One region of the Bacillus sp. JJ1122 genome, then DNA from elsewhere that is predicted to be linked to it. Evidence: riboswitches for the same ligand, from Rfam matches in the RefSeq annotation. Region 1 holds a riboswitch; each other region holds the start of a gene.
The links. Region 1 has a riboswitch for S-adenosylmethionine ahead of V7201_RS00645 (O-acetylhomoserine aminocarboxypropyltransferase/cysteine synthase family protein). Riboswitches for the same ligand answer to the same signal wherever they lie in the genome.
Positions count from the first base shown of each region.

Region 2: linked by a shared signal. The riboswitch ahead of metK (methionine adenosyltransferase) and the one ahead of V7201_RS00645 (O-acetylhomoserine aminocarboxypropyltransferase/cysteine synthase family protein) in region 1 are both predicted to bind S-adenosylmethionine.
Region 3: linked by a shared signal. The riboswitch ahead of V7201_RS09500 (homoserine dehydrogenase) and the one ahead of V7201_RS00645 (O-acetylhomoserine aminocarboxypropyltransferase/cysteine synthase family protein) in region 1 are both predicted to bind S-adenosylmethionine.
Region 4: linked by a shared signal. The riboswitch ahead of V7201_RS19380 (LLM class flavin-dependent oxidoreductase) and the one ahead of V7201_RS00645 (O-acetylhomoserine aminocarboxypropyltransferase/cysteine synthase family protein) in region 1 are both predicted to bind S-adenosylmethionine.

Region 1 is NZ_JBALQL010000001.1:132,626-135,760, reverse strand. Features, by position in the region: SAM riboswitch class I at 13-126, opposite strand; gene V7201_RS00645 (O-acetylhomoserine aminocarboxypropyltransferase/cysteine synthase family protein) at 245-1,561, opposite strand; SAM riboswitch class I at 1,643-1,745, opposite strand; gene V7201_RS00640 (hypothetical protein) at 1,837-2,190, opposite strand; gene V7201_RS00635 (thioredoxin family protein) at 2,541-2,867, opposite strand; gene V7201_RS00630 (toprim domain-containing protein) at 2,874-3,135, opposite strand, start outside.
Region 2 is NZ_JBALQL010000014.1:343,456-346,590, reverse strand. Features, by position in the region: gene pckA (phosphoenolpyruvate carboxykinase (ATP)) at 1-482, opposite strand, end outside; SAM riboswitch class I at 840-980, shown strand; gene metK (methionine adenosyltransferase) at 1,287-2,486, shown strand; gene asnB (asparagine synthase (glutamine-hydrolyzing)) at 2,763-3,135, shown strand, end outside.
Region 3 is NZ_JBALQL010000014.1:325,282-328,416, reverse strand. Features, by position in the region: gene V7201_RS09510 (DinB family protein) at 163-660, shown strand; gene V7201_RS09505 (NAD(P)-dependent oxidoreductase) at 768-1,388, opposite strand; SAM riboswitch class I at 1,634-1,744, shown strand; gene V7201_RS09500 (homoserine dehydrogenase) at 1,893-3,135, shown strand, end outside.
Region 4 is NZ_JBALQL010000036.1:7,400-10,534, reverse strand. Features, by position in the region: partial or broken gene V7201_RS19380 (LLM class flavin-dependent oxidoreductase) at 142-1,191, opposite strand; SAM riboswitch class I at 1,331-1,434, opposite strand; gene V7201_RS19375 (LL-diaminopimelate aminotransferase) at 1,524-2,699, opposite strand; gene V7201_RS19370 (SRPBCC family protein) at 2,982-3,135, shown strand, end outside.

The DNA of each region.
Region 1 (3,135 bases):
GCTGTATCCTTTCTCTCATCTACCAAAGCAAAACGCTTTGAGTGAATTGGCACCATTTCAATAAGCAAGCTTATTGACGGTTGCCGGGTTTCATAGGGCACTTCCCTCCACCTCTCTTGATAAGAGCACGCTATTCATTTTTTTAATCGGTTTTAAGTTACGAGTGTGATTTTATCACGGAATAAAAAAGGGTGTCAATAAAATTATTCTCAAATATCAAATGGAATGTACTGGAAAATACGTTTTATACTTTTGCTGCAGCAGATGGAACACCCGTCGCTTTTTCGATCGCCTGCTCCAAATCTTCTAAGATATCGTCAATGTTTTCAATGCCGACCGATAGTCTGATCAAGTCCTCGGGTACGCCGGCTGCCTTAAGTCCTTCGGCATCAAGCTGTTGATGTGTTGTGCTTGCCGGATGGATAATCAGGCTTTTCGCATCTCCCACGTTGGCAACATGCGACCATAATTTGACTGAATTGATCAGCTTGGCTCCAGCGTCCCTTCCTCCTTCGATGCCGAAAACGACAACTGCCCCGGCACCCTTAGGAAGATATTGATCGGCAAGCTTTTTATCAGGATGGGCATCATGGCCCGGATAAGCAACCCAGGTGACGGCTGGATGTGACTCAAGGAATTCGACGACCTTCAAGGTATTCGCCACATGTTCCTTCATCCTGACATGCAAGGTTTCAATTCCGAGATTGAATTGGAAAGCACTCTGAGCGCTGATTGATGGCCCCAAGTCTCGAAGGAGCTGCACTCGTGCTTTTACAATAAAAGCGGCAGCACCGATTGCTTCGCTGTAGACCAAGTCATGATAGCTAGAATCTGGCTCATTAAATCCAGGGAATTTAGCTGATTTCCAGTCAAAATTTCCGCCGTCAACGATGATACCTCCTAGAACTGTCCCATTTCCAAGAAGCCATTTTGTAGCTGAGTGGACGACAATATCTGCTCCATGCTCGATTGGCCGGCATAAATATGGAGTGGCGAACGTATTGTCAATGATCAGTGGAACTCCTGCCTCATGGGCAATGTCCGCTACTTCAGCAATATCTAAAACCCGAAGGCTTGGGTTTCCAATCGTCTCAGCAAAAACAGCCTTTGTTTTCGGCGTGATCGCTTTTCTGAAATTCTCAGTGTTCTCAGGATCGACAAAATGAACCTTAATCCCATACTTGGGCAAAGTGACGGCAAAAAGATTATAAGTTCCTCCATAGAGATTGGAAGCCGCCACTATTTCATCCCCAGCCTGAGCAATATTCAAGATGGACATTGTAATTGCTGCCATTCCGCTGGAGACTGCCAGCGCGCCGATGCCACCCTCAAGCAAGGCAACTTTTTCCTCGAGAGCCGTTACTGTCGGGTTATGGATCCTGGAATAGATATAGCCCGACTCTTTAAGTGCAAAAAGATCAGCCGCATGGCCTGTATTTTCAAATTGAAAAGCATTGCTAGAATAGATTGGCAACGCTCTGGCCCCTGTAACCGAATCTGGAGATTGCCCTCCATGTACTCCTAACGTTTCAATTTTGTAGTTTCGCTGTTTTTCCACCATTTCCATCTCTCCATTCGATTAATTTTAGGAAAGAAGATACGAAAAAACCCTCTTCCTAAGAAGAGGGTCGTATATCGTCTCTCCTTATCTTTTCAGAGCCATAACTCTGATGGAATTAGCACCGTGTTTACTAACCGGTTGCCGGGCTTCATTGGGCCAGTCCCTCCGCCTCTCTTGATAAGAATATTAAGTTTTAAATTTTTTCTCAAAATGGTCTTGCAAGTTAACGTGATAATATCATGCAGTAGACTGCCGGTCAAATATTTTTTAATTTTTCAGATAAAAACTTTTAGAGGCATCGGCCTGGCTAGGTAAAAGATTGATTCAAGCACCAGTATCGTCCTAAATGGGCATACAAGATTAAAATAGCCTATGTTAATGCCTTCACGCAGCTTTATGTTCCCATCAAGCAAATGAAGTAAAAGATCTTCCCTTCCAGAAAGTTTCGCATATTGAAAAGCTGGAAATGCACGATCTCTGCTGAATTCAACCTTGTTCTTTTTGAACGATAAATAATAAGTTTGCTTTTCTGCTTCAATCGTGAGACATAAATCCAGATTATTAACTAATAGCATAATATGATTTTTCTTCTGAATTTCATTCATAAAGCTTTCGATTCTTTCTTCCATCCCTTCAGCCCCCTGTTATTACATATTCCTTGTGTTACGGAAAAACCCTGTAATAACCCTTCGACAAATATTACGGGGCCCCTCAATAAATAGGTTCACAGGGGTAAGAACGTCGATTGATGCTGCATCCCAGCAAATAATTGATACCTGATTCTTGCTTTTGTGCGAACTCAGCTAAAAAAAGACAATGCCTAGGTGGAATTTCGGCATTGTCCATCATTTCCCGAGAAATATGTCTAAACATCCTGCAATGTAGTTAAGTTCCTTTAACGATTCTTGAATTCATCAGTGACATAAGAAATTTTTCATGCCCAGGTAAATATCGAAGCCTTCTAAGCAAAAAAAACGGCTTAGCCGTTTGTTTGTACATTCTCTAGTGTTTTCAATTTTTCATATAAATAAGGGACGGATTGAAAGGCATATATTTTCTCCTGAATCTCTCCCTCGTTTAAGACAATCAGGCATGGAACGCTTTCGATTTCGAATATCTCGGCCATTGCCGGCAAGTAATTCAAATCTGCTTTGCCGCCAGAAATATCAGGCAGCAATTGTTCTATAACGGTAAGCATTTTTCCTGCTACCTGGCAAGTTCCGCACATAGGCGTATAAAAATACAGGAAACCTGTCTGCTTTTCCTTTAAAAAAGCTTCCATCTCTTCCTTAGTCCACTCTTTCATCTACAGTCATCCTTTTTCTAAATACTCTGCATGAACGTCGATATTTGCTCCAATCAAAACTGTAGCCAGATGGTACTCTGGTGCAGTGGCCACTTCCCTGTACATTTTATCAATGTACAAATGACTCGCTTCTGGAAACTCCCGTTTAAATTGCTTTCGAAGCTTCTCCCCGGAAGCATCCGCATCCACAAGAATATATACATCCTTATCAAAAAGTGAATCAATCAGCTCATCAAGCTTAGACACACCAATCGTTCCATTTGTACAA
Region 2 (3,135 bases), on a different contig from region 1:
AAGGTAGGCGCAGAAATGACAGTAAATCCCGCTTCATGGCTAAGCAGCTCCTCTGCATCCGGGCGAATGAATAATTGATGGGCAAATAAGTTGTGCCACGCATACTCATTAATGACCTGTATAGGAAGGCGGTATTTTTTGTCTGCGCCAGCGAAGCCTTTAAAAACAAAGACTTCTTCTTTTTCTTTCAGGAAATTCAAAACTTTATTATAAAGTTTCGTAAAGGATTCCTCAGAAATTGGCTGGTTGACAGAGCCCCAGTCAATCTTATCCTTAACAGATTCCTCTTCTACAATAAATTTATCCTTAGGGGAGCGGCCAGTATACTTTCCAGTAGTGGCTCTAACTGCACCTGTTGAGGTCAACAGACCTTCATTGCGATTCAAGACTTTTTCAACCAGTTGCGGAACAGATAGCTGTACCTGTATATTGCTTCCTTTTAATAAAGCTGAAAGTTCATTGGAAATTCCTACAACATTCATCCGAGAATACCTTCCTTTTTAAAAGATTGATATATTGAAAGTGTTTACATCTCGCTATTAGTATAGCACATTGCTCTAATTAATCTATACTAATGCTCGAAAAAATTCCCTCTTTTACAAAAATGTACATATATATAGAAGAAGGCCGGAGCAAGAGCCAAATAAAACTCCACACCAAGATTTTAACACACCACCGCACTGGGGGTCAGACCCCCAGGGGATTAACGCATTAACGTGTTGGGGGTCTGACCCCCGGTACTTTAAAGTGGGAAAGTTACTACATGAATCGACATTTTCTGAAGAAAAGGATTGACATGTAATTATAGGTTCGTTATGATTTTGATTTGAACGGATACTCTCTTATCCCGAGCTGGTGGAGGGACAGGCCCAATGAAACCCAGCAACCTGCAAACGAGAAATAACAGACTTGTAAAGGTATGTTTTTTTCGGGCAAAGGTGCTAACCTGACGCAAGGGGAATGCCCTTGAACGATAAGAGCGAAAGGCGCGGATTAAAGCTAAAACCTTTCCTCATGATTTCATGATTTGGAGAGGTTTTTTATATTGTTTTTTTCTGTCTTCTGTCTGCTGATCTTTTAATAATAGCAGTCGATCTGCCTTCTTTGGTGTCATTGCTCCCATGGGTAGGATTAGGAAAAGTTAACTCAGCATGAGGTTTAAACAAATTTTTCTAATAAAAACTCAGCGTTTATTTCATACTACATAGGGAATGAGTACCGTATCACACCGAGGTCTGTATTGGGACAGTCTCGATCAATTTTTTATAAATGAGGGAGGAAATCAGATGTCAACAAAACGTCGTTTGTTCACTTCTGAGTCAGTAACAGAAGGCCATCCGGATAAAATTTGTGATCAGATCTCTGACGCAATTTTGGATGCGATCCTTGCTAAGGACGCTAATGCTCGTGTTGCTGCTGAAACATCAGTTACTACTGGCCTTGTACTAGTTGCAGGGGAAATCACAACATCTACATACGTAGATATTCCAAAAATCGTTCGTGAAACGGTTAAGGAAATCGGTTATACACGCGCGAAGTACGGTTTTGACTCTGAAACTTGCGCAGTATTGACTTCTATTGATGAGCAGTCTGCTGATATCGCAATGGGTGTTGACCAGGCTCTTGAAGCTCGCGAAGGACACATGTCTGACGAGGAAATCGAAGCAATCGGTGCAGGAGACCAGGGCTTAATGTTCGGTTTTGCTTGCAATGAAACAAAAGAGCTTATGCCTCTTCCAATTTCATTGGCTCACAAGCTATCACGCCGCCTGACTTTAGTGCGTAAGGAAGAAATCCTTCCATACCTTCGTCCAGATGGAAAAACTCAAGTAACAGTTGAATACGATGAAAACGATAAGCCTGTCCGCATCGATACAATCGTTATTTCAACTCAGCATCACCCAGAAGTTTCCCTGGAGCAAATACAGCGCAATCTTAAAGAACATGTCATCAATCCTGTTGTACCGGCAGAATTGATCGATGAAAATACTAAATACTTCATCAACCCTACTGGCCGTTTCGTAATCGGCGGACCACAAGGTGATGCTGGTTTGACTGGCCGTAAAATCATCGTTGATACTTACGGCGGATATGCTCGCCACGGCGGCGGTGCATTCTCTGGTAAGGATCCTACAAAAGTTGACCGTTCAGCTGCATACGCTGCACGTTACGTTGCGAAAAACATCGTAGCTGCAGGCCTTGCTGAAAAAGTTGAAGTTCAGCTTGCATACGCGATTGGTGTTGCTCGTCCAGTATCTATCTCTATTGATACTTTCGGAACAGGCAAAGTAAGCGAAGATGTATTAATCGATGTTGTTAACAACAACTTTGACCTTCGTCCAGCTGGCATCATCAACATGCTTGACCTTCGCAAGCCAATCTACAAGCAGACAGCAGCTTACGGACACTTCGGCCGTACGGATGTTGATCTTCCTTGGGAGCGCACTGACAAGGCAGAAGCATTACGCACACAAGCACAAGCTTAAAAAAAATAGGAAAGGGAGTTGCATAAATATATGTAACTCCCTTTCCTATTTTCCGTCTTATTAAGAGGGAATTGAAAAGACAGACAGGACCAAAATACCCGCTAGAATGGAGATTCTGGTTTGTATCTAGACCAAAAGGTGTAAAATAAAGTATTCCCTTAATTTTCCCTGAGATTTTACTGCAAATTTTTTGTGTTTAATGGTAGTATTAGATGGTATGTTTTTAGAACGAATGAACAATAAATTTTTTCTGAAATGGAGAAGGTGAAGTACATAATGTGTGGCTTTATCGGTTGTGTACATGAAAAGGCACAAGAATTCAGCAGCGAACAAAAGCAGCTGTTTAAAAATATGAATGATATCATTACCCACCGTGGACCGGACGATGATGGGTATTATTATGATGAGCATATCCAATTTGGCTTCCGCCGTCTGAGCATTATTGACATTGAGGCGGGACACCAGCCATTAACTTATGAAAATGAAAGATATTGGATCATTTTCAATGGCGAGATTTACAACTATCTTGAGCTTCGCGAGGAATTAATTGAAGAGGGGCTTAAGTTTGAGACTCACTCTGATACTGAAGTCATCATTGCTCTCTACAGCCATTATAAAGAGCACGCTGTTGATAAGCTTCGCGGAATGT
Region 3 (3,135 bases), on a different contig from region 1:
AGAATGGAGCATAAAATGAAGGTAATGTTATGCGAAGGAATGGCTTTTTCTAAAAAGGATTGAGGATTATTGTTCATCGTCGCACGTTATTTTCGGACTACCCTGTCAGATATTTCTTGTCTTTTATCTTTGAAAGATTACTAACAGTGAGGGAGTGGTTGTATGCAAGTTGTAACCAAAATGTTTTTAGAACAACTCGACATGCATTGCCATAAGAATGAATGGTTTGCATCCATGGATCAGGCGCTGCATGGAGTCACCGCATCTGAGGCAGCTTGGACAAGTTCGGGAGGCAGCAATTCGATTTGGCAGATTGTCAACCACCTGATATTTTGGAATGAAGATGTAATCCACCGAATTAAGGGCACAAATAATCCGCAGAAGGCAGAAGACAATGAAGAAACCTTTGGAAATCCGGGGGATCCAGAAGACGACATTGGGTGGGCCCAGACAGTGCAGCACCTTAATGATGTCATGAATAAATTAAAAACGGTCATTGCGGGCCTGGACGATGAAAGGTTAAAAGCTCCGTATGCAGCTAACAGGTACTCTATTGAGCGTTTACTCAGCCATATCATGATGCACGATACGTACCATCTCGGCCAAATTGTTCTGTTGCGAAAATTGCAATCCTCTTGGGCTGGCGTTGATTGGTCCTAAAGCACATGTCTAGTGTTGGGAATTCACATGTTAAAAATAATTTATTAAAGGTGAAGGAAGCAAAAAATTGCTTCCTTTTGAATTAATTATTTATAGTATAAGAATTATTAATATGCGATGCCTACACGAGATTTTATATGATCGCTTGCTTTTATTTGTTTAAAAGTAAACTCTGCTGTATCCGGTACTGATATTTCAGCTCCACCCTCTGGCAAAAAGTCTTGGTTTATTCGATATTTGCCTATCCTTTCTCCATTCGGCAAGTAAGTAGGGCAGACAATCGTCCATTCCAGGTTTGATTGTTTGAGCATATCATAAACTTTATGATGTTCTTTCGCTGCACGAGTTGACTTCTGCTTTGATTCACTTGATTGATAACGCAGAGAATTTGGAGCGATTCTACTTTGCAGAATACCCGCAGTCCCTACAGTTATTATTCTTTTTATACCTTCGTTTTCCATTGCTTCGATAATAAGTTGCATACTTTCTGATAGAGTCTTTGTGCCATCAGTATTTAGTGCACTAATTACTACATCAGTCCCATGCATTGCACGTACTATATCATCTTTATTTAAAACATTCCCTTGAATAATGGTTAACTGTTCATTATATATTTGAATTTTCTCTGGAGTGCGAACTAATACAGTAACATGATGTCCGTCATGAAGGGCATAAGTAACGATTTGACTGCCAACTCGTCCAGTTGCACCAAAAACTAAAATATTCATAAGTATGAGGCTCCTTTTGTAAATACAAATATTTTACTATAAAAATCATTTTATTATTTTGTTTATAACGGGTTGTGGATCCAGGAAGGATAACGCTTTTTTGTTAAAGAATAGGAATTATGTTATTTATACCTTTAGAAAGAAAATTTTTAAAATACTAAAAATAGTATTGACGATGGAATGAATCCTCTTTATAATCTTGTTCATACTCAATTAGCAAGTAATACCAAAACCAAAAATCAGATCTCTTATCAAGAGCGGCGGAGGGATAGGCCCGATGAAGCCCGGCAACCTGCAGGATTAGACTGTAAAGGTGCCAATTCCTACAGATTCCATACGAATCTGGAAGATAAGGGGAGGAGCATGATTATTTAGCCCTCTTCTTAAAAAGAAGAGGGCTTTTCTGTATACCTCTTTCTTTTCCGCTTATCTCTCTCAAGTGAATCTTCAACTAAGATGAATTATTCCTACGCTTAAAGTGGAAGGTCGATAAAAGGAGGCTGAATGATGTCAACGATTAATGTGGCAATACTGGGGTTCGGAACGGTAGGGCAAGGAGTCTGTGAAGCAATCGATACTCATCAGGACAGATTGAAGGAAGTACTAGGGAAAGAGGTAAAAGTAAGGGCAATTCTTATAAAAGATCCCACTAAAGAGAGGAACATTGAACCATCCATCACCGTCACAACAGATTTCCAAGATATCCTGAATATCCCGGACCTGCACGTGATTTTTGAAGCGATCGTGGGAGAGGAGCCAACCTATACGTATTTAACCGAAGCCATTGAGAAGGGAGTTCATATCGTCACGGCCAATAAAGCTATGTTTGCCAAATATGGTCCGGGGCTATTGGAAAAAGCGAAAAGGAACGGGGTATCGGTCGGGTTTGAAGCCACGACAGCCGGAGGAATACCGGTGATCGGCAGTATCAGACAGCTTCTGAAGGTGAATGAAATCAGACAAATTCAAGGGATTTTGAATGGGACGTCCAACTTCATCCTATCTCAAATGAGAAAAAGAGGTCTTGCCTTTGATACAGCATTACAGATTGCTCAGGATAAAGGGTACGCTGAAGCCGATCCGACAAATGATATCGAAGGCCATGATGCGTTCTATAAATTGCTAATTTTAAGTCAAACAGCCTTTGGCAAACAGCCTGATTGGAAAAATGTTAAACGTAAAGGAATATCGCACCTGACTGCAGAGTGGCTTCAAGCAGCTGAATCCTTTCGATTGCGCTTCAAGCACGCAGGTTCTCTCCGGCGGGATTCAGTCGATCATATCAAAGGTGAAGTTGAGCCCATTCTTGTTCATGATACCCATCCTTTTTACGGTGTGGAGGATGTAGAAAATGCCATATCTTTAAAGGGGAGTCTTGTAGGAAGGATAACCTTGCTTGGTCCAGGAGCTGGAAAATTGCCTACAGGCAGCGCCATGGTAGAGGATTTTCTGTCGTTGATCGAGAGGAAGTACACTGCCTCTGCCGAAAGCATAGCGGGGACCGGGGAGATTCCTGTTGATAGTACCCACCAATGGGTTCTAAGAATCCATGAAGATGATGAGTATCATAACTGGATTCCGTCGTTCACTTTGAAGGATCATATTCAGCTTGGCGATTACTTGTACGTATTTGTAGAAGGCAGGAAAGAAACACTTGAATCGCTTCTTCGAACGCATGATTATATTCAGGCTGTGCCTATTCTGAATGAAATCCCTTTGGAAAATGAAGTGAAGACTGAAGCTGCAG
Region 4 (3,135 bases), on a different contig from region 1:
GAGGAGTCTGCGCGCCTTCCACTACAATCAACAGTGGTCATAAACAACATTTGGCACTAACAGAGCCTTTCTAAAAAAGAGAGCTCAACTCAAAAACGAAATGCTTTTACATTCAGACAGATACAATAAATCTAGATTTTATCAAACTGTCAATCGTTCTCTTTTCTCTTCGACGAGGGGCATGACATCTTTCGCGAAACGCTCCATTTCCTCTAACTGAGGTGAGAATTGGAGAAGAAGCAATCCTAGTCCAGCCTCTTCATACTGTAAAATTCGTTCTGCAATCTGCTCTGGTGTGCCCACCAAGTTTGGTCGCAAACCACGATTGGAAACGGAATAATCCTGAAGCTGGATCTGTTGTTCGAGCTGAGATTTGCTCGTGAAATCCTTAAATCCTGCGTAGGCGCTCGATTCCTTCACATATGTGATTCGCTCCAATTCACCCAGCGCTTCTTCCTCGGTATCCCGGCAAATGACATAGGCCGCCATTCCGAACTCTGACAGTTCTGCATTCCCCGTAGCAGCTCTGCGAATTTTCATATCGGTAATTTTCCGCTGAATTTCCTCAACCGTACCTCCATGCATCACATAAGCATCGCATTTCTCAACAATCGTCTGTTTTCCCTTCTCGCTTTCTCCGCCCGCGTACTAAAATCGGATTGGGACGCTGAACCGGTTTTGGAAATAGCTGTGTATCTTTCAGTTGATAAAATTTTCCCTCATACGAAAAACTGTATCCGCTCCAAAGTCCCTTTAAAACATCGATGAATTCCGTGGTCCTTTCATATCTCTCATCATGCTCGGTGAAAATACCTCCGTACTGGCGTGCTTCTTCTTCCCACCAGGCAGAAACGACATTCAGAGTGAAACGTCCGTTGCTAATCTGGTCTATATTTGCGGCCATCTTTGCAGTGATAGCCGGATTGTGAAAGCCAGGACGGACAGCAGCCATAATTTCTTTTTTTCCGTAACAGAAGCAAGTGCGGCAGCTGTTGTCCAGGCTTCAAGTGAATCATGCTCGGGTCCTTTAATATCATTTAAGTACAGCTCAGCGATTAATGATGTAGAATAACCCAATTGCTCTGCTGATTTGATCACCGTCTTAGCATATTCAAAAGTCGGTGGCATCTTTTCGTCTTCAACATTCCTTAACCATCCGCCAAAAATTGGCAGCCAAAATCCATACTTCATTCCTAATCTCTCCTATGCTCATTTAATCTCGACTTTACCAACCTGTTAAGTTGGTATTATTTTAAAAAGATAGAGACTTAACAAAGTCTCTCAAAAACAAAAGCTCCCTTCACTAAGAAGAGAGCTGTTAAAAACTCTCTCCTTATCTTTCGAACAAAAAGTTCGCAGGAATTGGCACAGTGTTCTAATGAACCTGTTGCCGAGGTTTCGCAGGGCCTTTCCCTCCACCTCTCTTGATAAGAAGACAATATGTATTAAATTTTAGTTCAATAAAGTGATAATATTCTAAATTTAAATAAAAGTCAATTCGTATACCGAAATATTTTACAATATTATAAGGAGTGCTCAAGCATAAACCGGTTCACACGCTCTGCTGCTTCTGTCAGTCTCTCCGGAGGCTGTACCATCGCGATACGAACATAGCCCTCGCCTTGTTTGCCGAAAGCGTCACCAGGGACGACTGCAATTCCTTCCTGTTCAATCAATTCGAAAGCAAAATCACGGGATTTCCATCCGGCAGGTATTTTCGCCCAGACAAACATCGTTGCTGGGGAATTAGCGACCTGCCACCCGCTATTTCTTAATCCGGAAACTAAGGCATCCCTACGAGCTTCATATTGCCTTACCTGGTCCTGCAGAAACGAATAATCAGAAGTCAAGGCAGCAACTGCTGCCATCTGGATCGGATAAAAGATCCCATAGTCGATATGTGATTTAAAAGAAGCCAAGATATCAATGACTTGTGGATTGCCTACCACATAGCCAATTCGGCAGCCTGCCATATTAAACGTTTTCGAGAGCGAATTGAACTCTACACCCACTTCCTTAGCACCAGGCACTGACATGAAACTGATTTGCGGGTTTCCATCATAGATAAGCTCAGAATATGCAAAATCATGCACAACCAGGATATTATGCAGCTTGGCAAACTGGATAACCTCTTCGAAAAAGCTATGGTCAGCAAGCGCAGTAACAGGATTTCCCGGGTAGCTTAAAACCATCATTTTCGTCTTATGTAAAACGTTTTCTGGAATTTCATTAAGTTTAGGGAGAAATTTATTCTCTTCAAGCAGTGGCATTGGATGGATGAGCCCGCCAGCAATCGTTACACTAGCTTCATAGATTGGGTACCCGGGATCCGGCACAAGTACATAATCACCTGGATCAATGATCGCTGTGGCAAGATGAGCAAGTCCATCCTGAGAACCCATAAGCTGCAGGACTTCATTTTTATCATCCAGTTCAACACCATAACGCTGCTGATAAAAATACTTAACTGCCTCATTGAATTCACTGATCCCTTTCAATGTATACCCGTATCTTCCAGGATCCTTCGAATATTCAACCAGGGTATCAACTACAAATGAGGGTGGCGGGAAATCCGGGCTCCCGATGCTAAGATCGATCACATCTTTCCCTTTCAAAACAGCAGCCTGCTTTCGATCTACCACCTCCTGAAAGATGCTGGAAGTCATTTTTCTAATTTTTTCTGATCCGTAGAGATTCATGGACATTCCCCTTTACTGTGAATTTGCGTCATGTTGCTGTTCTTTGAGAATTCTAATTTTTTAAAATATAAATTCGATTATAACAGTCTCACATTTACAGTTCCAGAATCTTTTTTTATTCTTCTGAATTTTTGACTTAATAAAGTCCTCTGCCCATGCCACTCTTTTAATAGGTTTTCAAAAAGGCATGCGATGATCATCTTATTGCAATGGTAGGTTCCAAGCTTATATTAATGGTAAAATGAAAAAAATGTTAAATATTTAGAAGGAGTGAAAATAATTATGGATACTCAAATTACTACAAAAATGAAAATTTCAAAGCCCGCTCATGAGGTATATGAAGCATTTGTAAACCCTGTAAAGATGGCTAATTTCTGGTTTTCATCCGGAACAGGAAGAATGGAACCAGGAAAGACGATAATCTGGAGGTATGATG